3 regions of the Streptomyces sp. NPDC097129 genome follow, and region 3 is predicted to be linked to each of the others. Evidence: riboswitches for the same ligand, from Rfam matches in the RefSeq annotation. Region 3 holds a riboswitch; each other region holds the start of a gene.
The links. Region 3 has a riboswitch for cyclic di-AMP ahead of AC0B9F_RS06850 (M23 family metallopeptidase). Riboswitches for the same ligand answer to the same signal wherever they lie in the genome.
Positions count from the first base shown of each region.

Region 1: it holds a riboswitch for cyclic di-AMP, as region 3 does, so the genes downstream of both, AC0B9F_RS10145 (M23 family metallopeptidase) here and AC0B9F_RS06850 (M23 family metallopeptidase) in region 3, are expected to answer to the same signal.
Region 2: it holds a riboswitch for cyclic di-AMP, as region 3 does, so the genes downstream of both, AC0B9F_RS20060 (transglycosylase family protein) here and AC0B9F_RS06850 (M23 family metallopeptidase) in region 3, are expected to answer to the same signal.

Region 1 covers NZ_JBVOQE010000002.1:996,932-1,006,285, reverse strand. The annotation lists gene AC0B9F_RS10165 (CobW family GTP-binding protein) at 76-1,173, shown strand; gene AC0B9F_RS10160 (DNA gyrase/topoisomerase IV subunit A) at 1,170-3,620, opposite strand; gene AC0B9F_RS10155 (M16 family metallopeptidase) at 3,992-5,386, shown strand; gene AC0B9F_RS10150 (M16 family metallopeptidase) at 5,383-6,771, shown strand; cyclic di-AMP (ydaO/yuaA leader) riboswitch at 7,031-7,184, shown strand; gene AC0B9F_RS10145 (M23 family metallopeptidase) at 7,197-7,940, shown strand; gene AC0B9F_RS10140 (GntR family transcriptional regulator) at 8,151-8,843, shown strand; gene AC0B9F_RS10135 (HPr family phosphocarrier protein) at 9,027-9,308, opposite strand.
Region 2 covers NZ_JBVOQE010000006.1:351,923-361,276, forward strand. The annotation lists gene AC0B9F_RS20045 (nucleoside triphosphate pyrophosphohydrolase) at 1-795, shown strand, start outside; gene AC0B9F_RS20050 (cytochrome P450 family protein) at 792-2,090, shown strand; gene AC0B9F_RS20055 (transglycosylase family protein) at 2,218-3,309, shown strand; cyclic di-AMP (ydaO/yuaA leader) riboswitch at 3,492-3,660, shown strand; gene AC0B9F_RS20060 (transglycosylase family protein) at 3,664-4,395, shown strand; gene eno (phosphopyruvate hydratase) at 4,675-5,970, shown strand; gene AC0B9F_RS20070 (FtsB family cell division protein) at 6,097-6,573, shown strand; gene AC0B9F_RS20075 (DUF501 domain-containing protein) at 6,596-7,150, shown strand; gene AC0B9F_RS20080 (Ppx/GppA phosphatase family protein) at 7,147-8,112, shown strand; gene AC0B9F_RS20085 (DUF2382 domain-containing protein) at 8,245-9,177, shown strand.
Region 3 covers NZ_JBVOQE010000002.1:207,115-216,468, reverse strand. The annotation lists gene dxs (1-deoxy-D-xylulose-5-phosphate synthase) at 1-138, shown strand, start outside; gene AC0B9F_RS06870 (aspartate aminotransferase family protein) at 135-1,520, shown strand; gene AC0B9F_RS06865 (helix-turn-helix domain-containing protein) at 1,592-2,212, shown strand; gene AC0B9F_RS06860 (DUF6126 family protein) at 2,209-2,331, shown strand; gene AC0B9F_RS06855 (tyrosine-protein phosphatase) at 2,357-3,154, opposite strand; cyclic di-AMP (ydaO/yuaA leader) riboswitch at 3,621-3,776, shown strand; gene AC0B9F_RS06850 (M23 family metallopeptidase) at 3,782-4,696, shown strand; gene AC0B9F_RS06845 (SGNH/GDSL hydrolase family protein) at 4,947-5,732, shown strand; gene AC0B9F_RS06840 (immunity 49 family protein) at 5,785-7,353, opposite strand; gene AC0B9F_RS06835 (TetR/AcrR family transcriptional regulator) at 7,412-8,032, opposite strand; partial or broken gene AC0B9F_RS06830 (IS701 family transposase) at 8,203-8,472, opposite strand; gene AC0B9F_RS06825 (GlxA family transcriptional regulator) at 8,554-9,354, opposite strand, start outside.

The sequences.
Region 1 (9,354 bases), 790 kb from region 3:
CTGGGGCGGCATTCAATCCTCAGACGTGTGCCGGGCCGCGAGCCGGTGTACGCACAGGCGTGAGAGAGGTCGTACGTGGGGCACAGCCCGAGTCCGCAGCAGATCCCGCTCGTCGTGCTCGCCGGATTCCTCGGCTCCGGCAAGACGACGCTTCTCAACCACCTGCTGCACCGCAGCGGCGGCAGCCGGATCGGCGCGATCGTCAACGACTTCGGCGCCATCGAGATCGACGCCATGGCGGTGGCCGGCGCCCTCGGCGACTCCACCGTCTCCCTCGGCAACGGCTGTCTGTGCTGCGCAGTCGACGCCACTGAACTTGATCAATATCTTGAGCGGCTCGTCCAGCCGTCCCTAGGCATCGATGTCGTCGTGATCGAGGCCAGCGGACTCGCCGAGCCTCAGGAACTCGTCCGCATGCTGCTGGCCAGTGAGAACCCGCGGGTCGTCTACGGCGGTCTCGTCGAGGTCGTGGACGCGGCAGAGTTCGACGGCACCCGGGCCCGGCACCCCGAGATCGACCGGCACCTCGCCCTCGCCGACCTCGTCGTCGTCAACAAGCTCGACCGGGCCGCCGACGGTGAGCGCGTCCTCGGGCTGGTCCGTTCCCTCACCGACCGGGCCGCCGTCGTACCCGCCACCTACGGCCGGATCGACCCGGAGTTCCTCTTCGACTGCCGGCCCGGCGAGGAACGCATCGGGCAGCTGTCCTTCGACGACCTGCACCAGCACGACGACGAGACCGGCGACCACGCCGGGCATCTGCACAGCGGGTACGACAGCCTCTCCTTCACGTCCGACCTGCCGCTGGAGCCCCGCCGGCTGATGGAGTTCCTGGACAGCCGCCCCGAGGGCCTGTACCGGATCAAGGGGTACGTCGACTTCGGACCGTACGACCGGCACAACCGGTACGCCGTGCACGCCGTCGGACGGTTCCTGCGCTTCTACCCCGAGCCGTGGGACCCGGCGGACGCGCGGCTCACTCAGCTCGTCCTCATCGGCGCCGGCATCGACGCACGCGCTCTCGCGGATCAGCTCGACGCATGCAAGAACGGCGCCCCACACGCCGACGAGCACGGCATGTGGGGCGTCCTTCGCTACGTCCGCGATCCGGAGGGCGAACTCGAGGACGATCGCGGGGGCGATTCCGGGATCGTCGTCGAGCCGCCGGTCTAGACCGGGCCCGCCACCGCCGCGACCGTCTTCGGCAGCGACACACCCGAGCCGTCGCGGCGCGGGTCGGGCTCGGGCAGCTCGGCCGGAGTGCCGTTCTTCTGCGCCGCCTTGGCCGGCGCGGGACCCGCCCAGGCCACCGACAGGCAGTCCTCGCCCTTGAGGAACCGCTGGCAGCGCACCCCACCGGTCGCCCGGCCCTTGCGCGGATACTGGTCGAACGGAGTCAGCTTGGCCGTCGTCTGCACGGAGTCGTCCAGCGTGCCGCGCGAGCCGGCCACCGTGAAGACGATCGCGTCGGCCGCCGGGTCCACCGCGGTGAACGAGATGACCTTGGCGCCGTCGGTGAGCTTGATGCCCGCCATGCCACCCGCGGGCCGGCCCTGCGGACGGACCATGGACGCCTGGAAGCGCAGCAGCTGGGCGTCGTCGGTGATGAAGACCAGGTCCTCCTCGCCGGTGCGCAGTTCGACCGCGCCGACGATCCGGTCGCCCTCCTTGAGGGTGATGACCTCCAGCTCCTCCTTGTTGGCCGGGTAGTCGGGCACCACCCGCTTGACGACACCCTGCTCGGTGCCGAGCGCCAGACCGGGGGAGGACTCGTCGAGCGTGGTCAGGCAGACCACCTGCTCGTCGCCCTCCAGCGGGACGAACTCCGCCAGTGGGGCCCCGCCCGAGAGGTTCGGCGCGGCCGCCGTGTCGGGAAGCTGCGGCAGGTCGACCACGTTCACCCGCAGCAGACGGCCCGCGGACGTGACCACACCGACCTCGCCGCGCGCCGTCGCCGGCACGGCCGAGACGATCACGTCGTGCTTGCTGCGCCGGCCGTCGCCGTCCTCGAACGGCTCTGCGGTCGCGGTACGGGCCAGCAGCCCGGTGGAGGACAGCAGCACGCGGCACGGGTCGTCGGCGACCTGCAGCGACACCGTGGCCGCCGGGGAGCCCGCGGACTCCAGCAGGACCGTGCGCCGGTCGGTGCCGAAATTCTTGGCCACCGCGGCCAGTTCGTTGGAGACCAGCTTGCGCAGCTCGGCGTCCGAGTCGAGGATCCGGGTCAGCTCCTCGATCTCCGCGTTCAGCCGGTCCTTCTCCGCTTCCAGCTCGATGCGGTCGTACTTGGTCAGCCGGCGCAGCGGCGTGTCGAGGATGTACTGCGTCTGGATCTCGCTCAGCGAGAAGCGCTCCATCAGGCGCTGCTTGGCCTGCGCGGAGTTCTCGCTGGAGCGGATCAGCCGGATGACCTCGTCGATGTCGACGAGCGCCGTCAGCAGGCCCTCCACCAGGTGAAGCCGGTCGCGCTTCTTGGTCCGGCGGAACTCCGAACGGCGGCGGACGACCTCGAAGCGGTGGTCGAGATAGACCTCCAGCAGCTCCTTCAGGCCCAGCGTCAGCGGCTGGCCGTCGACCAGCGCGACGTTGTTGATGCCGAAGGACTCCTCCATCGGCGTCAGCTTGTACAGCTGCTCCAGGACCGCCTCCGGCACGAAGCCGTTCTTGATCTCGATGACCAGGCGCAGTCCGTGCGCACGGTCGGTGAGGTCCTTGACGTCGGCGATGCCCTGGAGCTTCTTGGAGCCCACCAGGTCCTTGATCTTGGCGATGACCTTCTCGGGTCCGACCGTGAAGGGCAGCTCCGTGACGACCAGGCCCTTGCGGCGCGCCGTGACGTCCTCCACGGAGACCGTCGCGCGCATCTTGAAGGTGCCGCGGCCCGTCTCGTACGCGTCGCGGATGCCGGCGAGGCCGACGATGCGGCCGCCCGTGGGCAGGTCGGGGCCGGGGACGAGCTTCATCAGCGAGTCCAGGTCGGCGTTCGGGTACCGGACCAGGTGCCGGGCGGCGGCGATGACCTCGCGCAGGTTGTGCGGCGGCATGTTCGTCGCCATGCCGACCGCGATCCCGGACGAGCCGTTGACCAGCAGGTTCGGGAAGGCGGCGGGCAGCGTGACCGGCTCGCGCTCCTGGCCGTCGTAGTTGGGCTGGAAGTCGACGGTGTCCTCGTCGATCGACTCCGTCATCAGCCCCGTGGCCTCGGCCATCCGGCACTCGGTGTACCGCATGGCGGCCGGCGGGTCGTCGTTGCCGAGCGAGCCGAAGTTGCCGTGGCCGTCGACCAGCGGCAGGCGCATGGAGAAGGGCTGCGCCATACGGACCAGGGCGTCGTAGATCGACGCGTCGCCGTGCGGGTGCAGCTTGCCCATGACCTCGCCGACGACGCGCGCGCACTTGACGTAGCCGCGATCGGGGCGCACACCCATCTCGTTCATCTGGTAGACGATGCGGCGGTGCACCGGCTTGAGGCCGTCCCGGGCGTCCGGCAGGGCGCGGGAGTAGATGACCGAGTACGCGTACTCGAGGAAGGAGCCCTGCATCTCGTCGACGACGTCGATGTCGAGGATCTTCTCCTCGTAGTCGTCGGGCGGCGGGGTCTTCGTGCTGCGGCGGGCCATCGCTGCCTGGCTCCTTGCTGAAGCGTGAACGGTATCTGACGCGGACCATTGTGGACCGTGGGACTGACAAGCCGGGCGCGGACCCGGCCCCGGCGCACCCGGCAGTGCCTGGGCACCCGGCTCCGGCTGCGTGAAACAGTGCCTGAACGCCCGGCTCCCCGGCACCGGCGGCCGTAGGGGAGCGCCCGAGCCGGGGCACCGGGACCCCGGCCTTGCCGATCCGCGCACGACGATCGCCCGAAGGCTACGCGATCTCGCTGTCGGCGTACCTCGTGCGGGAACTTGGCCGCCGGTCCGCACGCTTGCATACAGTGGCAGGACGGCAGGAAACACGCGGTTTCACGACCGCTTCCGCGATCGAAGGGACGTACATGCCCATGGGTCACACGGCCACAGCCGAGGCAGGCTCCGGCGGGCTGACAGCAACCGAGCACCGCCTGGCCAACGGCTTGCGCGTGGTGCTCTCCGAGGACCACCTGACCCCGGTCGCCGCGGTGTGCCTCTGGTACGACGTCGGCTCGCGCCACGAAGTCAACGGGCGTACGGGTCTGGCTCACCTTTTCGAGCACCTGATGTTCCAGGGCTCCGCCCAGGTCAAGGGCAACGGTCACTTCGAGCTGGTGCAGGGCGCCGGCGGGTCGCTGAACGGCACCACCAGCTTCGAGCGCACCAACTACTTCGAGACCATGCCCGCCCACCAGCTGGAGCTCGCCCTCTGGCTGGAGGCCGACCGCATGGGCTCCCTGCTGGCCGCCCTGGACGACGAGTCCATGGAGAACCAGCGCGACGTCGTCAAGAACGAGCGCCGCCAGCGCTACGACAACGTCCCCTACGGCACCGCCTTCGAGCGGCTGACCGCCCTCGCCTACCCCGAGGGCCACCCCTACCACCACACGCCGATCGGCTCCATGGCGGACCTGGACGCGGCCACCCTGGAGGACGCCCGCCAGTTCTTCCGCACCTACTACGCGCCGAACAACGCGGTCCTGTCGGTCGTCGGCGACATCGACCCGGAGCAGACCCTCGCCTGGGTCGAGAAGTACTTCGGCTCCATCGCCTCCCACGACGGCAAGCCCGCGCCCCGTGACGGCGCGCTGCCCGACGTCATCGGCGGCCAGCTGCGCGAGGTCATCCACGAGGAGGTCCCGGCGCGCGCCCTGATGGGCGCCTACCGGCTGCCGCACGACGGCACGCGCGCGTGCGACGCGGCCGACCTCGCGCTGACCATCCTCGGCGGCGGCGAGTCCTCCCGGCTGTACAACCGGCTGGTGCGCCGCGACCGTACGGCCGTCGCGGCCGGCTTCGGTCTGCTGCGGCTGGCCGGGGCACCCTCCCTGGGCTGGCTGGACGTCAAGACGTCCGGGGACGTCGAGGTGCCGGTCATCGAGGCCGCCATCGACGAGGAGCTCGCCCGCTTCGCCGCGGAGGGCCCCACGGCCGAGGAGATGGAACGCGCGCAGGCCCAGCTGGAGCGCGAGTGGCTGGACCGGCTCGGCACCGTGGCCGGCCGCGCCGACGAACTGTGCCGCTACGCCGTCCTGTTCGGCGACCCGCAGCTCGCCCTCACCGCCGTCAAGCGCGTCCTCGAAGTGACGCCCGAGGAGGTGCAGGAGGTCGCCAAGGCCCGCCTGCGTCCCGACAACCGCGCGGTGCTCGTGTACGAGCCGAAGACGCCGGAGGCCGCCCAGGACGCCGACGTGCCGGAGGACCCGGAGCAGGAAGCGACCGTAGAGGCAGGCAACGAGAACGAGGAGACGGCCAAGTGACCGAGCTCGCCACGATGGACTTCCACCCCCGGCCCCAGGCGGGCGAGGCCAAGCCGTGGGCGTTCCCGGCCCCCGAGCGCGGCACGCTCGACAACGGCCTGACCGTGCTGCGCTGCCACCGCCCCGGCCAGCAGGTCGTCGCCGTCGAGGTGCTCCTGGACGCGCCTTTGGACGCCGAGCCGGCCGGTCTGGACGGCGTCGCCACGATCATGGCGCGCGCCTTCTCCGAGGGCACGGACAAGCACTCCGCCGAGGACTTCGCCGCCGAGCTGGAGCGCGCCGGCGCCACCCTCGACGCGCACGCCGACCACCCGGGCGTCCGGCTCAGCCTGGAGGTGCCCGCCTCCCGGCTGGCCAAGGGCCTCGGTCTGATCGCCGACGCCCTCCGAGCGCCCGCGTTCGCCGACAGCGAGATCGAGCGGCTGGTGCGCAACCGCCTCGACGAGATCCCGCACGAGCTGGCCAGCCCCGCCCGCCGCGCCGCCAAGGAGCTGTCCAAGGAACTGTTCCCGGCGACCTCGCGCATGTCGCGTCCGCGTCAGGGCACCGAGGAGACGGTCGCCACCGTCGACGCGGCCGCCGTGCGTGCCTTCTACGAGCGGCACGTGCGCCCCGCCACCGCGACCGCGGTGGTCGTCGGCGACCTGACCGGCCTCGACCTCGACGACCTCCTCGGCGACACCCTGGGCGCCTGGACGGGCTCGCGCACCGAGCCGCGCCCCGTGCCGGCGGTGACCGCCGACGACACCGGCCGCGTCGTCATCGTCGACCGCCCGGGCGCCGTCCAGACGCAGCTGCTCATCGGCCGGATCGGCCCCGACCGGCACGACCGCGTATGGCCCGCGCAGGTGCTCGGCACGTACTGCCTGGGCGGCACCCTCACCTCCCGCCTGGACCGCGTCCTGCGCGAGGAGAAGGGCTACACCTACGGCGTGCGCGCCTTCAGCCAGGTGCTGCGCTCCGCCCCCGACGGCACGGGCGCGGCGATGCTCGCCATCAGCGGCTCCGTGGACACGCCGAACACCGGCCCGGCGCTGGACGACCTCTTCAAGGTGCTGCGCACCCTGGCGGCGGACGGCCTGACCGACGCCGAGCGCGACGTCGCCGTGCAGAACCTCGTCGGGGTGGCCCCGCTGAAGTACGAGACGGCGGCCGCCGTCGCGGGCACGCTCGCCGACCAGGTCGAGCAGCACCTGCCCGACGACTACCAGGCGGCGCTGTACCGGCAGCTCGCCGCGACCGGCACCGTGGAGGCCACGGCGGCGGTCGTCAACGCCTTCCCGGTGGACCGTCTGGTGACCGTGCTCGTCGGTGACGCGGCGCAGATCAAGGAGCCCGTCGAGGCCCTCGGCGTCGGCGCCGTCACCGTGGTGAGCGCGGAGTAGCCGCACACGCGCGTGGGGCCCTGGTTCCTGACGGAGCACCAGGGCCCCTGCCATGTCCACAGGCCATGTCAGGGCCGTATCCACAGGTCTGTTTGTGATCGAAGGCGCGGCATCCCACATATGCCCGAATTGGGACGGAGGTTGCCTGTCTGACCTGTGGGATGCGCTACAAAACCCCTGTTTCGTTTGAGGATTGAAGGTCGATCACCGTACTTTCGTCCGGGCTGTCCGTCAGGCAGTGCGCCGCACCCGCGGCACCGGACAGCCATCGCCGAGTCCCCGTACGGCGCGAGCCAGGGGAGCCGGGGACCCACACGTCCCTGGGGTGAATCGGGCGCCCGCGAGGGAGTCCGTAGGAGACCTTCCTGCTCCGAACCCGTCAGCTAACCCGGTAGGCGAGAGGGAAGGAAAGGACAAGCCACCACATGGCGTTCGTCAGCGCCACCGGGAAGCACCGCCGTCCGAGCCGGATGAAGCGCACCACCACGCAGGCCGCCGGCATCGCCGCGCTCACCACCACCGGCGTCATCGGCGCCCTCGCGGCCCCCGCCCTCGCCGCCGACACCTCCGCCGAGCAGACCGGTCTGCTCCCCGTCATCAGCGTCGACGACACGGTCGCCGCGCAGATCGACGCCCAGGCCGAGGCCCAGAAGCAGGCCGCCGAGCAGACGGCCATCGAGCAGGCCGCCCGCCAGGCCGCCGCCGCGCGGGCCCACGAGGCCAAGGAGCGCGCCGCCCGCGAGGCCGAGCGCAAGCGCCTGAACAGCTTCACGGCCCCGATCGCGCACTCCTACGTCTCCACCGGCTACGAGGCCAGCAGCTCCCTGTGGTCCTCCGGCCACCACACCGGCATCGACTTCCACGCCGCCACCGGCACCACGGTGCACGCGGTGGGCTACGGCACCGTCGTCGACACCGGCTGGGGCGGCGCCTACGGCAACCAGATCGTCATCCGCATGCACGACGGCACGTACAGCCAGTACGGGCACCTGTCGTCGATCGGCGTCGTCGTGGGCCAGCAGGTCGTCACCGGCCAGCAGATCGGCCTGTCCGGCGCGACCGGCAACGTCACCGGCCCGCACCTGCACTTCGAGGCGCGCACCAGCCCCGACTACGGCTCCGACATGGACCCGGTCGCCTATCTGCGCGCGCACGGCGTGAACGTCTGACGCCCGAGAACGGCACCAGCATCGCGAAGCCCCGGCCCACCGTGCCGGGGCTTTCGTCGTTTTCGCCTCCTCTCCCGGAAACCCCGGTGAACTGACCAAAAAATATCCATGGAATCCGCTCTGCCGTCGGAAATTCCGTCCCCTTGGAATAGAGTCACGGAACACGCGTCCATCGTCGGCGTTTCACGGGGATCAAGGCGGAGGTCGGACATGCGTATTCCGGCGCACTCGGTGTGCACGGCGATCCGGGACGACATCGTCGCAGGCGTCCACGAACCCGGCAGCCGGCTCACCGAGGAACTCCTCGCCCGCCGCTACGGCGTCTCCAGGGTGCCCGTGCGAGAGGCGCTGCGCACCCTGGAGGCCGAGGGCTTCGTCGTGACACGGCGGCACGCGGGCGCGTGCGTGGCCGAACCCACCGAGCAGGAGGCGGCCGACCTGCTGGAGATGCGGATGCTGCTGGAGCCGCTCGGCGTGGCGCGGGCCGCCCAGCGGCGCACCGAGGCGCATCTGAAGGTGCTGCGCGGCCTGGTGCGCCTCGGTCAGGACCGGGCCAGGCACGGCACCGGCGACGACCTGCGGTCCCTGGGCGGCTGGTTCCACGAGACGCTCGTCCAGGCGTGCGGGAGCCAGGCGCTGACCGCGACGCTCACCCAGCTGCGCCACAAGCTCGCCTGGATGTACGCGGTGGAGCCGTCGGCCGACCCCGTACGGACCTGGACCGAGCACGGCGCGATCGCGGACGCCGTGGCGCGCGGCGACGGGGAGCGGGCCCGCGCGGTCGCCGCCCTGCACACCGAGCGCTCCACCGCCGCGTACCGGCTGCGCCGCTTCAGTGGCGACGGCCCCGGGCGGGTGAGGAGTTCGCAACATCCCGTAAACACGTCGGGCCTACGGCATTAACACGAGCGCCGTATACAAAGAACGGGATATCTGTGCCCCGCTGAAAGTGCTGCCCTTTTGACGCTTTCTTTCGAGTCGTCGATTCCCTCCTGTGTCACGGAGGGGCGGGAAAAGAAAAGCCGCGCCGGCCTCGAAAGGCCGACGCGGCTTCTTTTATGCGTGACTCAGACGGTCATGCGTGACTCAGACGGTCTCGGGGAGCTCCTCGAGGCCCTCGGAGACCAGCTTCGCCAGACGGTCCAGGGCGGCGTCCGCGCCCTCGGCGTCGGAGGCGAGGACGATCTCCTCGCCGCCCTGGGCGCCCAGGCCGAGGACGGCCAGCATGGAGGCCGCGTTGACGGGGGTGCCGCCGGCCTTGGAGATCGTCACCGGGACGCCTGCGGCCGTGGCGGCTCGGACGAAGATGGAGGCGGGGCGGGCATGGAGGCCCTCGGCCCAGCCGACGTTGACGCGGCGCTCAGCCATGTGTTGCTGCCCTTCAGTTTCTCAGGGTTGTCTAGACCAGTTTCCC
Region 2 (9,354 bases), on a different contig from region 3:
GGCGGCGAGGGCGAGCCGGCGCTGACCGACGGCCTGGCCCGGCTGGCCGGCTCCGGCCGCGTCGCCATGCCGGAGCTGGAGCTGCTGCCCGCCTCCTACGACCTGCCCGGCGCCCGCCTCCTCGACCTCGTGCAGGTCATGGACCGCATCCGCGTCGCCTGCCCGTGGTCGTCACGGCAGACCCACGAGGGCCTGGCGAAGTACGCCATGGAGGAGGCGTACGAGCTGGTCGAGGCCATCGAGGACGGCGACCGCGACGAACTGCGCGAGGAGCTGGGCGACGTGCTCCTCCAGGTGGTCTTCCACGCGCGCATCGCCGAGGAGGACCCGGAGGCCCCCTTCTCCGTCGACGACGTGGCCGGCGCCATCGTCGCCAAGCTCATCCACCGCCACCCGCACGTCTTCGGTGACGCCACCGCCACCACCCCCGAGGAGGTCAAGGCGCACTGGCGGCGCACGAAGGCGCAGGAGAAGCGGCGCGCCTCCGTCACCGAGGGCGTCCCGGTGCACCAGCCCGCCCTGGCCCTCGCCGCCAAGCTCGCCGCCCGCACCCGCACGGCCGGCCTGGACGTCGAGCTGCCGCAGGGCGAGGGCATCGGCTACCAGCTGCTGGCGCTCGCCGCGCGCGCCGAGGCGGACGGCGTCGACCCGGAGACGTCGCTGCGCGCGGCGGCCCGCGCCTACCGGGACGCGATCCGCGAGGCGGAGGGCGTCGGCGGCGACGCGGCGTCCGCGGCGTCCGGCGCCCACCGCGACGCGGAGGCCCACCCGGATCCGGATACGGTCGGGCAGTGACCGAGCAGCTCCGCCCCGACGACGCCCCCGAACTCTTCACCTGGGAGTTCGCCGCCGACCCCTACCCCGCCTACGCGTGGCTGCGCGAGCACGCGCCCGTGCACCGCACCCGGCTGCCCAGCGGGGTGGAGGCCTGGCTGGTCACCCGGTACGCCGACGCCCGGCAGGCCCTCGCCGACCAGCGGCTGAGCAAGAACCCGGCGCACCACGACGAGCCGGCGCACGCCAAGGGCAAGACCGGCATCCCCGGGGAGCGCTCGGCGGAGCTGATGACGCACCTGCTGAACATCGACCCGCCGGACCACACCCGGCTGCGGCGCCTGGTCAGCAAGGCGTTCACGCCCCGCCGGGTCGCCGAGTTCGCGCCGCGCGTTCAGGAGCTGACCGACCACCTCATCGACGGGTTCGCGCAGCGGGGCTCGGCCGACCTCATCCACGAGTTCGCCTTCCCGCTGCCCATCTACGCCATCTGCGACCTGCTCGGCGTTCCCCGCGAGGACCAGGACGACTTCCGGGACTGGGCCGGGATGATGATCCGGCACGGCGGCGGGCCCAGGGGCGGGGTCGCCCGGTCGGTGAAGAAGATGCGCGGCTATCTCGCCGAGCTGATCCACCGCAAGCGGCAGGCGCTGCCCGCCGAACCCGCCCCCGGCGAGGACCTCATCTCCGCCCTGATCCGCGCCTCCGACCACGGCGAGCACCTCACCGAGAACGAGGCCGCGGCGATGGCGTTCATCCTGCTGTTCGCCGGGTTCGAGACGACCGTCAACCTCATCGGCAACGGCACCTACGCCCTGCTCACGCACCCGGAGCAGTGGCACCGGCTGCAGGACTCCCTCGCCCGGGGCGAGCGCGAGCTGCTGGAGAGCGGGGTGGAGGAACTGCTGCGCTACGACGGGCCGGTGGAGCTGGCGACCTGGCGGTTCGCCACCGAGCCGCTGACCGTCGGCGGGCAGGACATCGCCCCCGGCGATCCCGTCCTCGTCGTCCTGGCCGCCGCCGACCGCGACCCGGAGCGCTTCCCCGGGCCCGACGTGCTGGACCTCGCCCGCCGTGACAACCAGCACCTCGGCTACGGCCACGGCATCCACTACTGCCTGGGCGCCCCGCTGGCCCGTCTGGAGGGCCAGAGCGCCCTCGCCACCCTGCTCACCCGGCTGCCCGACCTCCGACTGGACGCCGAACCGGCCGACTTGCGCTGGCGCGGGGGCCTCATCATGCGGGGTCTGCGGCAGTTGCCCGTGACGTTCACGCCCGCACCCGCACAGAAAACTGACACCTCTTCAACTATGTGATCTTCACGTGATCTGCGCGGCATGAACTTGTGACTGGCGATCGTCTGCCGATACGTTCACTCGTCAGCGCGACGCCGGTGCCTCCAGGCGCCGCGCCGGTCACTGCTGTCTCGCGAAAGGTCACCGCATGCTCCCCGGGAACGGCCGACACCGTCGCCCCCGTCAGGCTCCGGCTCTCCTCGTCGCGGCCGGAGTGACCGGCTCCGCCATCGCCATCCCGCTGCTCGGCGCGGCGAGCGCCCACGCGGCCGACGGTACGACGTGGGACAAGGTGGCCGAGTGCGAGAGCCAGGGCCGCTGGAGCGACAACCCCGGGATCGGGCTGTACGGCGGCCTGCATCTGTCGCAGGAGGACTGGGAGGGACACGGCGGCCTGGAGTACGCGGCCCGGCCCGATCTCGCCAGCCGTTCGCAGCAGATAGCCGTCGCCGAGAAGGTCCTCGCCGACCAGGGCGTCGGCCACTGGACGCTGTGCGGGCTGACCGCGGGCCTGTCCGCCGACACCTCCGCACCCGACGTCGACACGGGCGTCGCGGGCGACACGGCGGGCGGCGGCTCGGTGTCCGCCGGCTCCACCGCCGGCTCGGGCTCCTCCGCCCCGGCTTCCCCCGGTCCGACCGGCTCCTCCGGTTCAGTCGGTACGTCCGGATCCACCGGTACCGCCGAATCATCCGGAACCTCCGGTTCGGTGGACTCGCCCGGCTTGCCCGACTCCTCCGGGACGCCCTCCGGCACGGCGAGCGGGACGCCCTCCACGGGTGTCTCCGCGCAGCCCTCTGACGGTGCGTCGTCCGCCGCCCCGTCCACGGGCGCCGCGACCGAGCCCGGCGCGTCCGGGAGTTCCGGAACCGGCACGTCACAGCCGTCCGACAGTCCCTCCGCGGCTGCCGCAAAGGACGACGATCCGGACACCCTGCGTCAAATCGTCGGCTCCTCGGGGCTCGTCGACACCGGCGCCCTCGACGGCGGCGGACGCCACCGGGGCGCCGGCGCCACGGAGGACACGGTCCAAGCGGGCGCGACGCCCGCCTCGGGCCGGCACGCCTCGCGCTACGCCGTCCGCGACGGGGACAGCCTCACGTCCATCGCCGACTCCCTTGGCGTCGAGGGCGGGTGGCGCGCGCTGTACGCGGAGAACCGGGACGCGATCGGCGCCGACCCGGGCCACATCGTGCCCGGTCAGACACTGCTTGTCGGTGGCGAAACGGGCCGAAAGTAGCGGGAGTTGACGCCCTGTTTCGAGACTAATGTCCGCTTTGGTGAAAGTGTGGGATGAGTCTCAGAAGCCGTGATCGTCTTTGAAATTCGGCCGATCGCCTGTCTACGGTCATGACCGCTCGCCACCGCGAGCTCCGGCGGCCGCAACGCCGAATCCTGCCAGCGGCCGCACGGGAACAGTCGTCGCATAACGCGCCGCAGGCAGGAGCGGGGGACCCAAGGTAAGCGCCGTGCCCGGCAGTTGAGCCGGAGCGGCTAGGGGTGAAGCCACACCTCCCACGGGAGGGGTGGCCGGGCAACTCAACCGGCCCGAACCCGACAGCTCACCTCGCAGGCGTCGGTGAGGGGATCCACCATGCTGTTTTCCGGCAAGGGCAAGCACCGTCGTCCCTCCAAGGCCACCCGCGCCATCGCGCTCGCCGGCGTGACCGGCGCCGCCGTCGCCGCCCCGCTGATGGCGGCCGGCAACGCCTCCGCCGCCACCACCTCCGAGTGGGACGCGGTCGCGCAGTGCGAGTCCGGTGGCAACTGGTCCATCAACACTGGCAACGGTTACTACGGCGGTCTGCAGTTCTCCGCCTCCACCTGGGCCGCGTACGGCGGCACCGCCTACGCCCCGCAGGCCAACCAGGCCAGCAAGGCGCAGCAGATCCAGGTCGCCGAGAAGGTCCTCGCCTCCCAGGGCAAGGGCGCCTGGCCGGTCTGCGGCACGGGCCTGTCGAACACCCCGAACAACGGCGGCGGCTCCTCGAGCTCCTCCAGCTCTTCCAGCTCTTCCCAGGGCAGCGGCTCGTCCTCCCAGGGCGCCACCACGACCCGCTCCACGGAGCAGCAGAGCGCCTCCCGCTCCAGCGAGCGCCCGGCGCAGACGCCGAAGAAGCAGAGCACCAAGACCGTCACCACCCCGACCGGCAAGAAGGTCAAGAAGGGCGACGGCGAGTACAAGGTCGTCAAGGGCGACACCCTCAGCTCCATCGCCGAGAAGCACAAGGTCGCTGGCGGCTGGAAGAAGCTGTTCGACCTGAACAAGGACATCGTCGAGGACGCCAACCTGATCTTCCCGGGCCAGCAGCTGCACCTGAAGTAAGCGGCAGCCGGCCGGCCGAGGGCCGCTCCCCGTCCCCACGGGCTCCCCGCCCCGGTGCGTCTTCCCCCGTACGCACCGGGGCGGGGCTTTGTCTTCCGGTGTTTCCCGGCCGTTCAGCCGGAACGGCACCCCCCTTTGTTCCGTGGATGAACAATGGGTACGGTCTGTCTGTCCACGGGCCGGTCGGTCGGCTGGCCGATGGCCCCGGGGCGGTTAGGCTCTAGTCGCAAGGCTCACCAGCCCCGCACTTCCAGCGTCACATCCACGAAGGAGATGCTCGTGCCGTCCATCGACGTCGTCGTAGCCCGGGAAATCCTGGACTCCCGAGGCAACCCCACGGTCGAGGTCGAGGTCGGCCTCGACGACGGCAGCACCGGTCGTGCCGCCGTTCCGTCCGGCGCCTCGACGGGCGCCTTCGAGGCCATCGAGCTCCGTGACGGCGATGCCAGCCGCTACCAGGGCAAGGGTGTCGAGAAGGCCGTCCTGGCCGTCATCGAGCAGATCGGCCCGGAGCTGGTCGGCTACGACGCCACCGAGCAGCGCCTGATCGACCAGGCCATGTTCGACCTGGACGCCACCGACAACAAGGGCTCCCTCGGCGCCAACGCCATCCTCGGCGTCTCCCTCGCCGTCGCCCACGCCGCCTCCGAGGCCAGCGACCTGCCGCTGTTCCGCTACCTGGGCGGCCCGAACGCGCACCTGCTGCCGGTGCCGATGATGAACATCCTGAACGGCGGCTCGCACGCCGACTCCAACGTGGACATCCAGGAGTTCATGATCGCCCCGATCGGCGCGGAGTCCTTCTCCGAGGCGCTGCGCTGGGGCGCGGAGGTCTACCACACCCTGAAGAAGGTCCTGAAGTCCAAGGGCCTGGCCACCGGCCTCGGCGACGAGGGCGGCTTCGCCCCGAACCTCGGCTCCAACCGCGAGGCCCTCGACCTGATCCTCGAGGCGATCCAGGAGGCCGGCTACACCCCCGGCGAGCAGATCGCCCTCGCCCTCGACGTCGCCGCGTCCGAGTTCTACAAGGACGGCTCCTACGTCTTCGAGGGCAAGACCCGCTCGGCCGCCGAGATGACCGAGTACTACGCCGAGCTGGTCGACGCCTACCCGCTGGTGTCCATCGAGGACCCGCTGTTCGAGGACGACTGGGCCGGCTGGAAGACCATCACCGACAAGCTCGGCGACAAGGTCCAGCTCGTCGGTGACGACCTGTTCGTCACCAACCCCGAGCGCCTGGCCCGCGGTATCGAGGAGGGCGCCGCCAACGCCCTGCTGGTGAAGGTCAACCAGATCGGCTCGCTCACCGAGACCCTGGACGCCGTCGAGCTCGCCCAGCGCAACGGCTTCAAGTGCATGATGTCCCACCGCTCCGGCGAGACCGAGGACGTCACCATCGCCGACCTGGCCGTCGCCACCAACTGCGGCCAGATCAAGACCGGTGCCCCGGCCCGCTCCGAGCGCGTCGCCAAGTACAACCAGCTGCTGCGCATCGAGGAGATCCTCGACGACGCCGCGGTGTACGCCGGCCGCAGCGCCTTCCCCCGCTTCCGCGGCGCGGTCTCCAAGGGCTGACCCATCCTGACGTAAGGCTCAGGCCCTGTCGTACGTACGTCCCCGTACTCGGTCCCGTACCGTGTCCGGGGACGTACGCACGTGTGCCGCACGCGAGGCAAGAGGCAAGGGGAGGCGGTAAGCCAGATGGCCGTGAAGGACCGGGACCGTTTCTCCACAGCGACCAGGATCCGGCTGCTCGGCGAGCAGACCGCGGCCCGCGTCTACCGCTCCCAGACCAAACGGCAGGCCCGCCGCTCCCGGCTCACCGGCCGCGCGGCGCTGCTCGCGCTGGTGGTGTGCACGCTGATCGTGGCGCTCGCCTACCCCATGCGCCAGTACGTCTCGCAGCGCGCCGAGATCGCCGACGTCCAGCGGCAGAAGCAGCAGGCCCGGCAGCGCGTGGAGCAGCTGCGCGACCTCAAGGCGCGCTGGCAGGACGACTCCTTCGCCGAGCAGCAGATCCGCAAACGGCTGCACTATGTACTGCCGGGGGAGACCGGGTACGTCGTGGTCGACCCGGACGCCGCGAAGCAGGCCCGCACCGACGCCGGCTCGGCGGACCGCCCCTGGTACTCCAACGTCTGGGACGGGGTCGACAAGGCCGACGCCTTTGACCAGTAATTCGACAAGAGAGAACTCCGTAGTGGAAACGCCCCCGCCGTCCACCCCGCGCACCGAACCCACCGACGCGGACGTGGCGGCCTTCCAGCAGCAGTTGGGCCGGCCGCCGCGCGGGCTGCGCGCGATCGCCCACCGGTGCCCCTGCGGGCAGCCCGACGTCGTGGAGACCGCCCCGCGCCTGCCGGACGGCACCCCCTTCCCGACGCTGTACTACCTCACCTGCCCCCGGGCCTCCTCCGCGATCGGCACCCTGGAGGCCGAGGGCGTGATGAAGGAGATGACCGAGCGGCTGCAGAGCGACCCGGAGCTGGCCGCCGCCTACCGCGCCGCGCACGAGGACTACATCCGGCGCCGCGACGAGATCGAGGAGCTGACCGGCTTCCCGAGCGCCGGCGGCATGCCGGACCGGGTGAAGTGCCTGCACGTGCTGGTCGCCCACTCGCTGGCCGCCGGACCGGGCGTCAACCCGCTCGGCGACGAGGCGATCGCGCTGCTGCCCGAGTGGTGGCGCAAGGGCCCCTGCGTCACCCCGGCCGGCGACGGCGCGGACGCCGGAACCGAGGAGGACGCCCAGTGACCCGGGTCGCCGCCATCGACTGCGGTACGAACTCCATCCGGCTGCTGGTCGCCGACGCGACCGTGCCCGACGGCGCCGCCGGCGCGGGGGCCACGGGCGAACTCGTCGAGCTGGACCGCCGTATGACGATCGTGCGGCTCGGGCAGGGCGTCGACCGCACCGGCCGGCTCGCCCCCGAGGCGCTGGAGCGCACCTTCGCCGCCTGCCGGGAGTACGCGCAGATCATCAAGGAGCACGGCGCCGAGCGGCTGCGGTTCGTCGCCACGTCCGCCTCCCGCGACGCGGAGAACCGCGACGATTTCGTACGCGGTGTGCTGGACATCCTCGGTGTGGAGCCGGAGGTCATCACCGGTGACCAGGAGGCGGAGTTCTCCTTCACCGGCGCGACCAGGGAGCTGGCCGGGCACGAGCACCTTCAGCGGCCGTTCCTGGTGGTGGACATCGGCGGCGGCTCCACGGAGTTCGTCGTCGGCGAGGAACACGTGCGCGCGGCCCGCTCGGTGGACGTCGGCTGCGTACGGATGACGGAGCGCCACCTGGTGGCCGGCGGGTCGGTCACGGATCCGCCCACCGAGGAGCAGATCGCGGCGATGCGGGCCGACATCGAGGCCGCGCTCGACCTCGCCGAGAGCAGCGTGCCGCTGCGTGAGGCGCGCACGCTGGTCGGGCTCGCCGGGTCGGTGACGACCGTGTCGGCGATCGCCCAGGAGCTGCCCGAGTACGACTCGGCGCGCATCCACCACTCCCGCGTCTCGCGGGACAAGGTCCGCGAGATCACCGAGTGGCTGCTGCACTCCACGCACGCCGAGCGCGCGGCCGTGCCGTCCATGCACCCCGGGCGGGTCGACGTGATCGCGGCGGGCTCCCTGGTGCTGCTGTCGATCATGGAAAGGACCGGCGCGGAGGAGGTCGTGGTGAGCGAGCACGACATCCTGGACGGCATCGCCTGGTCGGTGGCGTGACGTCTGCGCACTGATGTGCAGGGAGAGCACTTACGAAAAGTATGTGCCTTTTGTTGCCAATGGTTTGTTTCGCCCTTTTTGTGATGGTGAACCCGCCAAGGGAATCGCTCCGCGAGAAGGGTGAGACGAACCATGATCACCAGAGAGCAGATCCCGGCAGTCCTGGACCACCCGGTCCTCGGCGAGGACGGGAAGAAGATCGGCGAAGCCAAGCACGTCTTCCTGGACGACACGACGGGCGCGCCGGAATGGGTCTCGGTGAAGACCGGCCTGTTCGGCAGCAGCGAGTCCTTCGTGCCCATCCGTGACGCCGCGTTGGTGGACGGGCACACGGAGGTCCCGTACTCCAAGAGCAAGGTCAAGGACGCCCCGCACGTCGACGTCGACGGCGGCGGCCATCTCTCGCAGGACGAGGAGCACCGGCTCTACGACTACTACGGCCTCGACTGGGACGAGTCCTGGTCCCGCGCCAACCAGCCCGGCGAAGGCGGCTGGGCCCACCAGGCGGGCACGGCAGGCGAGGCCGGTACGGCTGGCGCGGCGGGCGCCGCGGGGACGGCCGGCACCGCGGGTGCGGCGGGTGCGGCGGGCACGGCGGGTGCCGCCGGTGCGGCCGCCGGTGCGCGCACCGGCCCGGACGACGACGCGATGACGCGCTCCGAGGAGCACATGCACGTGGGCGTCGAGCGCCGTGAGGCGGGCCGCGCCCGGCTGCGCAAGTACGTCGTCACCGAGCAGGAGGAGCGCGTCGTACCGCTGCGCCACGAGGAGGTGCGCGTCGAACGGGAGCCGATCACCGAGTCGAACCGCGACGCAGCGCTGTCCGGGCAGGAGATCGGCGAGGCCGAGCACGAGGTGGTGCTGCACGAGGAGCGCCCGGTCGTGGAGACCGAGGCCGTGCCGGTGGAGCGGGTGCGCCTGACCACCGAGGAGCGCACCGAGCAGGAGACCGTGCGCGGCCAGGTGCGCAAGGAGCGCATCGAGGCCAGTGCCGAGGACGCCGAAGAGGACCGTGACCGCACGGGGTACGACGACCGCGGCGGCATGGGCCAGGGGCTCCGGTAGGGACCCGGTGGCGAGGGGGCCGCACGGGGGTGCCGGCGACGAACGGTCGCCGGCACCCGCACGGAAGGGCGCCTTCCAACCCGCCCCGCGGGGCCGATCCGTCCTGGTCAGCGCCCTCCGCTGAGCACCCGCGGCCACGCCTGAGCGGGCCTGACGGACGGTCCGATGACGCCACGT
Region 3 (9,354 bases):
CCGGAGCAGTTCCTCGCCCACGCCAAGCGCGGTGAGGTGCTGGCCGACATCGGCCTGACGCCGGTGGAGGTGGCCGGCCGGATCAGCGCGAGTCTGGCCGTGAGGGAGCTCGACGGCCCAGTCAAGGAGAGTGAATGACCACGGAGTTCGACCTCGGCGCCCTGCTCGCCGAGCGTGGAGCCGAACGCTACGAGCTGCACGCGCGCCACCTCAATCCGCAGCTCCCGCGCATGCTGCGCACCATCGGCTTCGACAAGGTCTACGAGCGGGCCGAGGGCGCCCACTTCTTCGACGCCGAGGGCAACGACTACCTGGACATGCTCGCCGGGTTCGGAGTGATGGGCCTCGGCCGCCACCACCCCGCCGTCCGCAAGGCGCTGCACGACGTCCTCGACCTGGACCTCGCCGACCTCACCCGCTTCGACTGCCAGCCGCTGCCCGGCCTGCTCGCCGAACGGCTGCTCGCGCACAGCCCGCACCTGGACCGGGTGTTCTTCGGCAACAGCGGCACCGAGGCCGTCGAGACGGCCCTGAAGTTCGCCCGGTACGCCACCGGCAAGCCGCGCGTGCTGTACTGCGAGCACGCCTTCCACGGGCTGACCACCGGCTCGCTGTCGGTCAACGGCGAGTCCGGCTTCCGGGACGGCTTCGCCCCGCTGCTGCCCGACACGGCCGTCCCGCTCGGTGACCTCGACGCCCTCGCGCGGGAGCTGCGCGAGGGCGATGTCGCCGCCCTGATCGTCGAGCCGATCCAGGGCAAGGGCGTGCACGAGGCTCCGCCCGGCTATCTGCGCGCCGCGCAGGAGCTGCTGCGCCGGCACAAGGCGCTGCTGATCGCCGACGAGGTGCAGACCGGTCTCGGCCGCACCGGCGACTTCTACGCCTACCAGCACGAGGACGGCGTCGAACCCGACCTGGTCTGCGTCGCCAAGGCCCTCTCCGGCGGCTACGTACCGGTCGGCGCCACCCTCGGCAAGGAGTGGATCTTCAAGAAGGTCTACTCGTCCATGGACCGCGTCCTGGTCCACTCGGCGAGCTTCGGCTCGGGCGCCCAGGCGATGGCGTGCGGCCTCGCCGTGCTGTCGGTCATGGAGCAGGAGCAGATCGTCGCCGGAGTGCGCACGACGGGGGAGTTGCTGAGGTCCCGGCTGGCCGCGCTGAGGGAGAAGTACGAACTGCTCGCCGACGTCCGCGGCCGCGGGCTGATGATCGGCATCGAGTTCGGCCGGCCCACGTCGCTGAAGCTGCGCAGCCGCTGGACCATGCTCCAGGCGGCCCGCAAAGGCCTGTTCGCGCAGATGGTCGTCGTGCCGCTGCTCCAGCGGCACCGGATCCTCACCCAGGTCTCCGGCGACCACCTGGAGGTGATCAAGCTGATCCCGCCGCTGATCATCGACGAGGCGGACGTGGACCGTTTCGTCGACGCCTTCACCGCCGTGATGGACGACGCGCACAGCGGCAACGGGCTGATGTGGGACTTCGGCAAGACGCTGATCAAGCAGGCCGTGACGAACCGGTAGCCGTACGCGCAGGGCTTTGCCTCTGAGGCAAGAAATTTGCCGCAGAGGCAAGCCTGCGGCTGAATGGAGCCATGAGCTCCTCCGAGTCCCCCGCGGAACCGGCGGGCGACCTGCCCGCGGTGGCCCCGCAGCTGCGGTCCCTGCGCCGCCGCGCCGGCCTCACCCTGGAGGCCGCCGCCCGCGCCGCCGGACTGTCCCCGGCCCATCTGTCCCGGCTGGAGACCGGCCGGCGCCAGCCCTCACTGCCGATGCTGCTCGCGCTGGCCCGTATCTACAGTACGACCGTCTCCGAGCTGCTCGGCGAGAGCGTCGCCGAGCGGGACGCCGTCGTGCGCGCCGTGGACATGGAGCCGAGCGCGGCCGGCGGCTGGACGTACTGGCAGGCCGGCGCGCCCGGCCGCGGCATGCAGGCCCTGCGGGTGCAGGTGCCCTACGGCGCGCAGGGCGACATCGTGCGGGTGCACCCCGGGGAGGAGTGGCTGTACGTCCTGGCCGGACGGCTCAGGCTGCGCCTCGGGGACACCACCCACCGGCTCGGCCCGGGTGACAGCGCGCACTTCGACTCGCTGACCCCGCACCGGATCGCCGCGGAGGACCCCGGCGGTCTCGAGCTCCTGTTCGTCCACACACTGCTGCAGAGCCCCACGGCCACGCTGTGCCTGGGGCCCGCCCACCCTGGAGAGGCACGATGAGCGACTTCGAGGAGAAGTTCCCCCGGACCCTGTGGATCCGGCTCATCATCTACATCGCCGTCGGGCACCTCCTGGCCGGGTTCATCTGGCTGCTGTTCGAGCTGGGGTCCGGCCAGTAGGCGCCCCCGGCCGGCGCCGGGGGCTTCAGTCGAGCAGCCGCGCCCGCAGCCGCTCCCGGGTCTCGGGGGTGATCCCCAGGCCCTGCTCCAGGTAGGCGTCGACGCCGCCCCAGGTCTCCTCGATGGTCTCCATGGCCGCCGTGAGGTACTCGGCGCGCGCGTCGAAGAGCGGGCTGAGCAGCTCCATGACCTCGGGGGTGTAGGCCGACTGCGCCGAGCCGCTGCGGCGCACCTTGTAGCGGCGGTGCTTCTCGTTGGACTTCAGGTAGTCCTCGACGACGGCGTCCTTCTCCACGCCCAGGGCGAGCAGGGTGACCGCTATCGACAGGCCCGCGCGGTCCTTGCCCGCGGCGCAGTGCATCAGGGCCGGGACGCTGTCCTCGGCGAGCGCGTGCAGCACCCGGGAGTGCTCGCCGGTGCGCTCCTTGATGATCGTGCGGTAGGAGGCGATCATCCGGTTCGCGCCCCTGCCGTCGGCGAGGATGCCGCGCAGCTGGTCGAGGTCGCCGTCGCGGACCATCTTCCAGAACTCGGCGCCGTCCGCCGGGTCCGACAGCGGCAGGTTGACGTTGCGCACGCCCGGCAGGTCGACGTCCGGGCCCTCCAGCCTCTGGTCGGCCTCGTTGCGGAAGTCGAAGATCGTGTGCAGCCCCAGCGAGGAGAGGTACACCGCGTCCTCGGGCGTCGCGTGGGCGAGGTGGCCGCTGCGGAACAGCACCCCGTGCCGGACCCGCCGTCCGTCGACCGTGGGCAGCCCGCCCACGTCTCGGAAGTTGCGCACTCCGGTCAGCTCGGGTTCGGTCGACGGCACCTGCTGCGTCACGAAGGGCTCCTCCCGCTCGTGCCCGCCGACGCGGCTCGAATGGCCGACGGGCTGCCCTTTGACGATACGACATCGGTTCCCGGGGCAACCGGTTGTCCCCGCCTCCGGACGGCGGCGGACGAATGGGCCGGTTATCCGCTCACGTCACTTCTGGGCTTTCTGCCCGAATTAGGGCCTTCCTTCCAACTCGCAAGGAAATGAGGGCCCCTGGAATACGGACGCGTGAGGAGGGTCATAACCGTGACCGTCCGTCGTACGTCATGTTCACGTAATGACGAGGGATTTCCTGGTGAATTGACGAACCGAAGGCGGCCCGAATACACACAGTGTGACGGCGAATTCCCTCATTGGATCACGGCAAACGCCCCTTCACGCAACCATTCGCTTGTCCCTGCGCGTCCTGCTCGCTTACGTTCCCCACCGAATCCGGACGGACGCCGAATCCTGCCGCCGTCCGGCGCACCGCACCCACCCACCCGACGCACGGCAGGAGCGGGGGACCCACAGGTACGACGCCTGTTCCGGTTCCCGGAACGGCTATGGGGTGAAGCCGCGCCCAGGCGCGGCCGGGCATCTCCAGCCCGAACCCGACAGCTCACCTCGCAGGCGCCGGAGAGGAAAAGCGCCATGCCCGCAAAGGGTAAGCACCGTCGTCCGAAGACCCAGCGTCTCGCCCGCACTCTCGCCGTCGCCGGCACCGGCGGCGCCGCGCTCGCGCTGCCGCTCATCGGCGCCGCCGGCGCACACGCGGCCACCCCGCAGACCGCCGCCCAGTCGGTGTCCGGCAAGGCCGTCCAGAACCTGCCGTCCGCCGGGAAGCAGGCGGAGCGGTCCGGCGTGCGCGTCTACACCGTCAAGTCCGGCGACTACCTGTCGAAGATCGCCGGCGAGCAGCACGTCGCCGGCGGCTGGAAGAAGCTGTACGAGGACAACCGCGAGGCCGTCGGCAGCGACCCGTCGCTCATCCACCCCGGCCTGAAGCTGACCCTCGGCAAGAAGGCCGCCGCGGCGCACCAGGCCGCCCCGTCGCACAAGAGCGAGGCGCCCGCGCACAAGGCCGCCGCCAAGCCCGCCAAGCCCGCCGAGGCCGCCAAGCCCGCCGCCAAGCCCGCCCAGTCGACGAGCACGGCCACCGGCTTCACCCTCCCGGTCAGCGGCGCCACCATCGGCACCGCCTACCACACCCCCGGCAGCATGTGGGCCAGCGGCTACCACACCGGCGTCGACTTCGTCGTCCCGACCGGCACCACCGTCAAGGCCGTCGGCGCGGGCACCGTCGTCACCGCCGGCTGGGGCGGCGCCTACGGCAACCAGGTCGTCATCAAGCTGAACGACGGCTACTACGCCCAGTACGCCCACCTGTCCCAGCTCTCCGTCTCGGCCGGCCAGACCGTGACCATGGGCCAGCAGCTCGGCCTGTCCGGCGCGACCGGCAACGTGACCGGCCCGCACCTGCACTTCGAGATCCGCACCACGCCGGACTACGGCTCCGACGTGGACCCGGTCGCCTACCTGCGCGCCCACGGCGTCACCGTCGGCTGACCCCGCGCCGCCCCGGCGGCCACCCGTCTGACACGCCACCAAGGCCGGGCCCCGATCCACGGGTGCCCGGCCTCCGGTGTGTCCGCAACAGGCCACGCCGACCCGGCGGATCACTTATTCCCGGCTCCGCCGGACTCGCGGAGTGGCTTATCTCACCGACCGTCAACCCCTGCCTACGGTCGCGTAGGTCACATTCGAGGGTGAATCATGGCCTGCTGTGGCAGACGATTCGAAGAGTGACAGCAGAGCAGTGATCGGGTCGTACGTAGCGGTGGGGGACAGCTTCACCGAGGGCGTCGGCGACCCCGGGCCCGACGGTCAGTTCGTGGGCTGGGCCGACCGTTTCGCCGTACTCCTCGCCGACCGGCGGCCCGAGGGCGACTTCACCTACACCAACCTCGCGGTGCGCGGCAGACTCCTGGACCAGATCGTGGCCGAGCAGGTCCCGACGGCCCTCGAACTCGCCCCCGACCTGGTGTCGTTCTGTGCCGGCGGCAACGACATCATCCGCCCCGGCACCGACCCCGACGAGGTCGCCGAGCGGTTCGAGAAGGCGGTCGCGCAGCTTTCCGCCGCGGCCGGCACGGTCATGGTGACGACCGGCTTCGACACCCGGGGCGTGCCGCTGCTCAAGCACCTGCGCGGCAAGATCGCCACCTACAACGGGCACGTCCGGGCCATCGCCGACCGCTACGGCTGCCCGGTGCTCGACCTGTGGTCGCTGAAGTCCGTGCAGGACCGCCGCGCCTGGGACGACGACCGGCTGCACCTGTCGCCCGAGGGGCACACGCGCGTGGCGCTGCGGGCCGGACAGGCGCTCGGCCTGCGGATCCCGGCCGACCCCGAGCAGCCCTGGCCGCCGCTGCCGCCCCGCGGCACGCTCGAGGTGCGGCGCGACGACGTCCACTGGGCGCGCGAGTACCTGGTGCCGTGGATCGGCCGTCGGCTGCGCGGCGAGTCCTCCGGCGACCATGTGACCGCCAAGGGCACGCTGTCCCCGGACGACATCAAGCTGCGGATCGCGGCCGTCGCCTGAGCCGCCCGGCGAGGGGCGGACCGCACACCGGCGGCCGCCCCTCGCCCGGCCGTCAGGTCGGGAACTCCCCGTACCACGACCCCCGCACGAGGTGCTGGGGCAGATACGGCGACGAGGTGTCCACCGGGAAGCCCGCGTCGTGGGCCAGTGAGGCCAGCGCCAGCGGGCCGAGGGCGACCAGCGCACGCGGGTCGCCGGAGCCCTGCCAGTAGCGGGCGTGGTGCGCGAGCGCCTCGTCGAGGGCGGCGGCGAACTTCTCCTGGTCACGGGCGATGAACCGGTGGAACAGCGCGATCGGCTGGTAGTCGACCAGGTTCAGGAACTCGCCCGGCGTACGGGTCGCCACCTGCGGGTCGGACGTCCGGATCGTGGTGACGAGGCGGTCGGCGACCTCGTCCATGGGGCGCCGCAGGATGAAGGCCTGCAGCGTGCCGATCCAGTGGAAGAGGTAGTCGTCCGCGTCGCCGGCCCGGCGCAGCACGTCCACCGGGACCTGGCTCAGCCGCGTCAGCCGCTCGCCCTCCCGGCACACCAGCGCCAGCCAGAACGCCTCCAGCCAGGCCCGGCCGTCGCCCTGCGGAGCGTCCGGCGTTTCGAACAGCGCGGAGCCCTCCTGCATGGCGCGTACCCACGCCTCCCAGCTCTCCAGCTTCACCGCGGCGGGGTCGTCGGCGGCCTGTGCGTGAGCATGGGCGAGCGCCGCCGCGAAGGGGGAGGGGCCGTCCTGGTCCCCGCGCAGCCGCTTCATCAGCTCCAGCAGCTCCTGCGGGGCCCGCACGGACAGCGACCGCGTCTCCTGGTCGATGTGGGTGAGACACACCAGCCGGCCCCGGTGCCACCAGTACAGCCGGGGGGTGAGCGAGCCCGGCCCGTCCTGGCAGGCGCCCAGCGCGTAGGCGCCCAGGTCGTTGACCGCGTCCACGACCGTGCCGTCCTCGATCGGATGGAACGCCAGCAGATGCCGCGTCGGTACGGCCACCAGCGCGCCGGCCTCGGGCAGTTCCCGGCCGGTCACCTCCCGCACCAGCTCCGGCAGCGCCAGCGCCCTGCTCGCGACGAAGTGCGAGTCGCCGTACACCGAGTGCAGCACCGCCCCCGTCGCGGTGCGCACCTCCTCGTGCCGCACGGGCTCGGCGAGCAGGTTGGCCCGGCCCGCCGCCCACAGCTGCTCGGCGCCCACCCGGGCCACGTCACCGTCGTGCAGGATGCGCACCGACTCCGGAGTGTCCAGGGCGAGGGCCGCGAGCAGACCGTCGGCGACCGGGCGTACGTAGTGGAAGCTGCCCGCCGCCTCCTCGGGGAACGCGTCGTCGGGCAGCAGCCGCAGCCGTGTCCCGCGCAGCAGCTCTGCGGCGTCCTCGCCGCCGCTCGAGGCGTTCTCCAGGCGCTCGAAGTGGAGCCGGACCAGCTCGGGCCAGTGTTCCTCGGGTATGTCGCGGCAGCGCTGGGCCAGCGTCGTCAGGGGGCTGCGGCGACCGCCGTGCAGGACGTCCGCGCCGTCGGCGACGACTTCGTCGCCGTGCCGGGCGCCGAGGTGGCCGACGGCCAGGGAGCGCAGCCGGTCGGCCTGCGCCCGGGTCAGCATGGGCAGATGGGGATCGGGTGTGTGCAGTTGGTTCACCCCGGGACTCTACGAGGCCCCTTCCCACCGCGCCGCCGCACCCCCGCGGTGGTGCCGCTCACCGCGCCTGCGCGGTCAACGCCTCCCGGGTCAGCCCGAGTTCACGGGCCAGCGCCTCATCGACCCACTCCTGCGCGCGGATGCGCGAGACCGTGCCGCCGTACGCGGTCAGCTGCACCGCCAGCCCGTCCAGCAGAGCCGTCAGCCGCAGCGCCGCGGCGGCCGGGTCGGGGCAGCTGAACTCGCCCGCGGCCACCCCTTCGGCGACGACCTCGGCCAGCGCCGCCTTCCACTGCCGGTCCAGGTCGCGGCCCACCTGGCGCAGCGGCGGCTCGCGCAGCGCCGCCGACCAGCCCTCGATCCACAGCCGCCAGCCCTTGGCCTGCCCGGTCGGCGCGTACCAGCGCACCGCCGCGCGCAGCCGGCGCAGCGCGGTGGTACGGCGGCCGAGCAGCTCCCGCAGCCGGGCGAGGTCGGACTCGGCGGCGTACGCGAAGGCCGCCGCGACCAGCTTCTCCTTGGTGGAGAAGTGGTACAGCACCAGCGCGTTGCTCACTCCGAGCGCCTGGGCGACGTCGGCGATCCGCACCGCCGCCACGCCCCGCTCCTCGATCTGCTCCACGGCGGCCCGCAGGATCTCCTCCCGCCGCTCCGCCACGCTCAACCGCACTCTCGCCACGGCTGTTCACCCTAGTGCAGCGCCCGGGGCCGGGCACCTCGATTGCCCGGCCCCGCGCGCTCAGCCCTGGGTGTCCGCCCCGGTCGGCAGCGGCGGTTCGGCCGCCACGCGCGCCCACTCCTCGTCGGTCATGACCCGGGAGCACAGCAGGAAGCGGACGCCCTGGTACTGCGACGGTGACGGTGCCAGGGCCGCACCTCGACGCGTGCCCAGTCGTAGATCCGCAGGCCGTGCGCCCCGCTGCCGCAGGAACGGCGTTTCCATTTCTGCCGTGCCAGGCCGCTGAACAGGTCGTGGACGGGGTGGTCGATCGCCCAGCGGGTGACCACGGTGTCGTGCCGGGTCGTGTCCATGACGTGGAAGACGTCCGCCCGCTCCAGCTCGGACCGCCAGCCCTTGAAGAAGCCGTAGGCGGCATCCGCGGTCACCCACCGAATGGGCCGTGGCATTACCTCATGGCGGCATGCCGGCCCGCCGTGGAGGTCCGCGGCGGCTTGACCAAAGCGCTGAGATGCCGCGGGTCAGCGGGGCGCGCTGGTGAACGCCTGCCGGTAGGAGCGGGGTGGTACGCCCCGGCGTCGTACGAACTGCTCCCGCAATACGGCCGCACTGCCGTAACCGACCTGGCGAGCGATCTCCTCGACGGGGAGGTCCGTGGTCTCCAGCAGCTCCTCCGCCCTGCTCAGCCGCAGATGGCGCAGCCAGGCGTGCGGGGTGGTGCCGGTCGCGGCGGTGAAGCGGCGGGCGAAGGTGCGTTTGCTCATCGTGGCGCGGAGCGCCAACTCCGTTACGGACTGCGGCTGGTGGAGGTTCTCCCGGGCCCATGCGAGGACCTCTGCCAGCCGTACGTCGCAGCCGTCCTCGGGGACGGGCGTGGCCAGGTACTGGGCCTGTCCGCCGTCCCGGTGGGCGGGCAGCACCATGTCCCGGGCGATGGCGTTGGCCTGCGCGGCGCCATACTCCCGCCTCAGCAGGTGCAGGCACAGATCGAAGCCCGCGGCGGCTCCGGCGCCCGTGACGATGGTGCCCTCGTCAATGTAGAGGGCGTCGGGTTCGACGGTGACCCCGGGAAACCGACCGGCGAGGAGTTCGGCGAACCGCCAGTGGGTGGTTGCCCGCCGCTGGTCGAGCAGTCCGGCGGCGGCGAGTGCGAACGTACCGACGCAGTGGGCCGCGACCACGGCTCCGCGCGCGTGCGCGGTCCGCAACGCGTCGAGTACGGGCGGGGCGGGCGGTATGCGGAAGCCGGCGCCGGGCAGGGCGATGACGAGGTCTGCTGCGGCGAGCCGGTCCAAGCCGTGCGTGACGGAGAGCGGTACTCC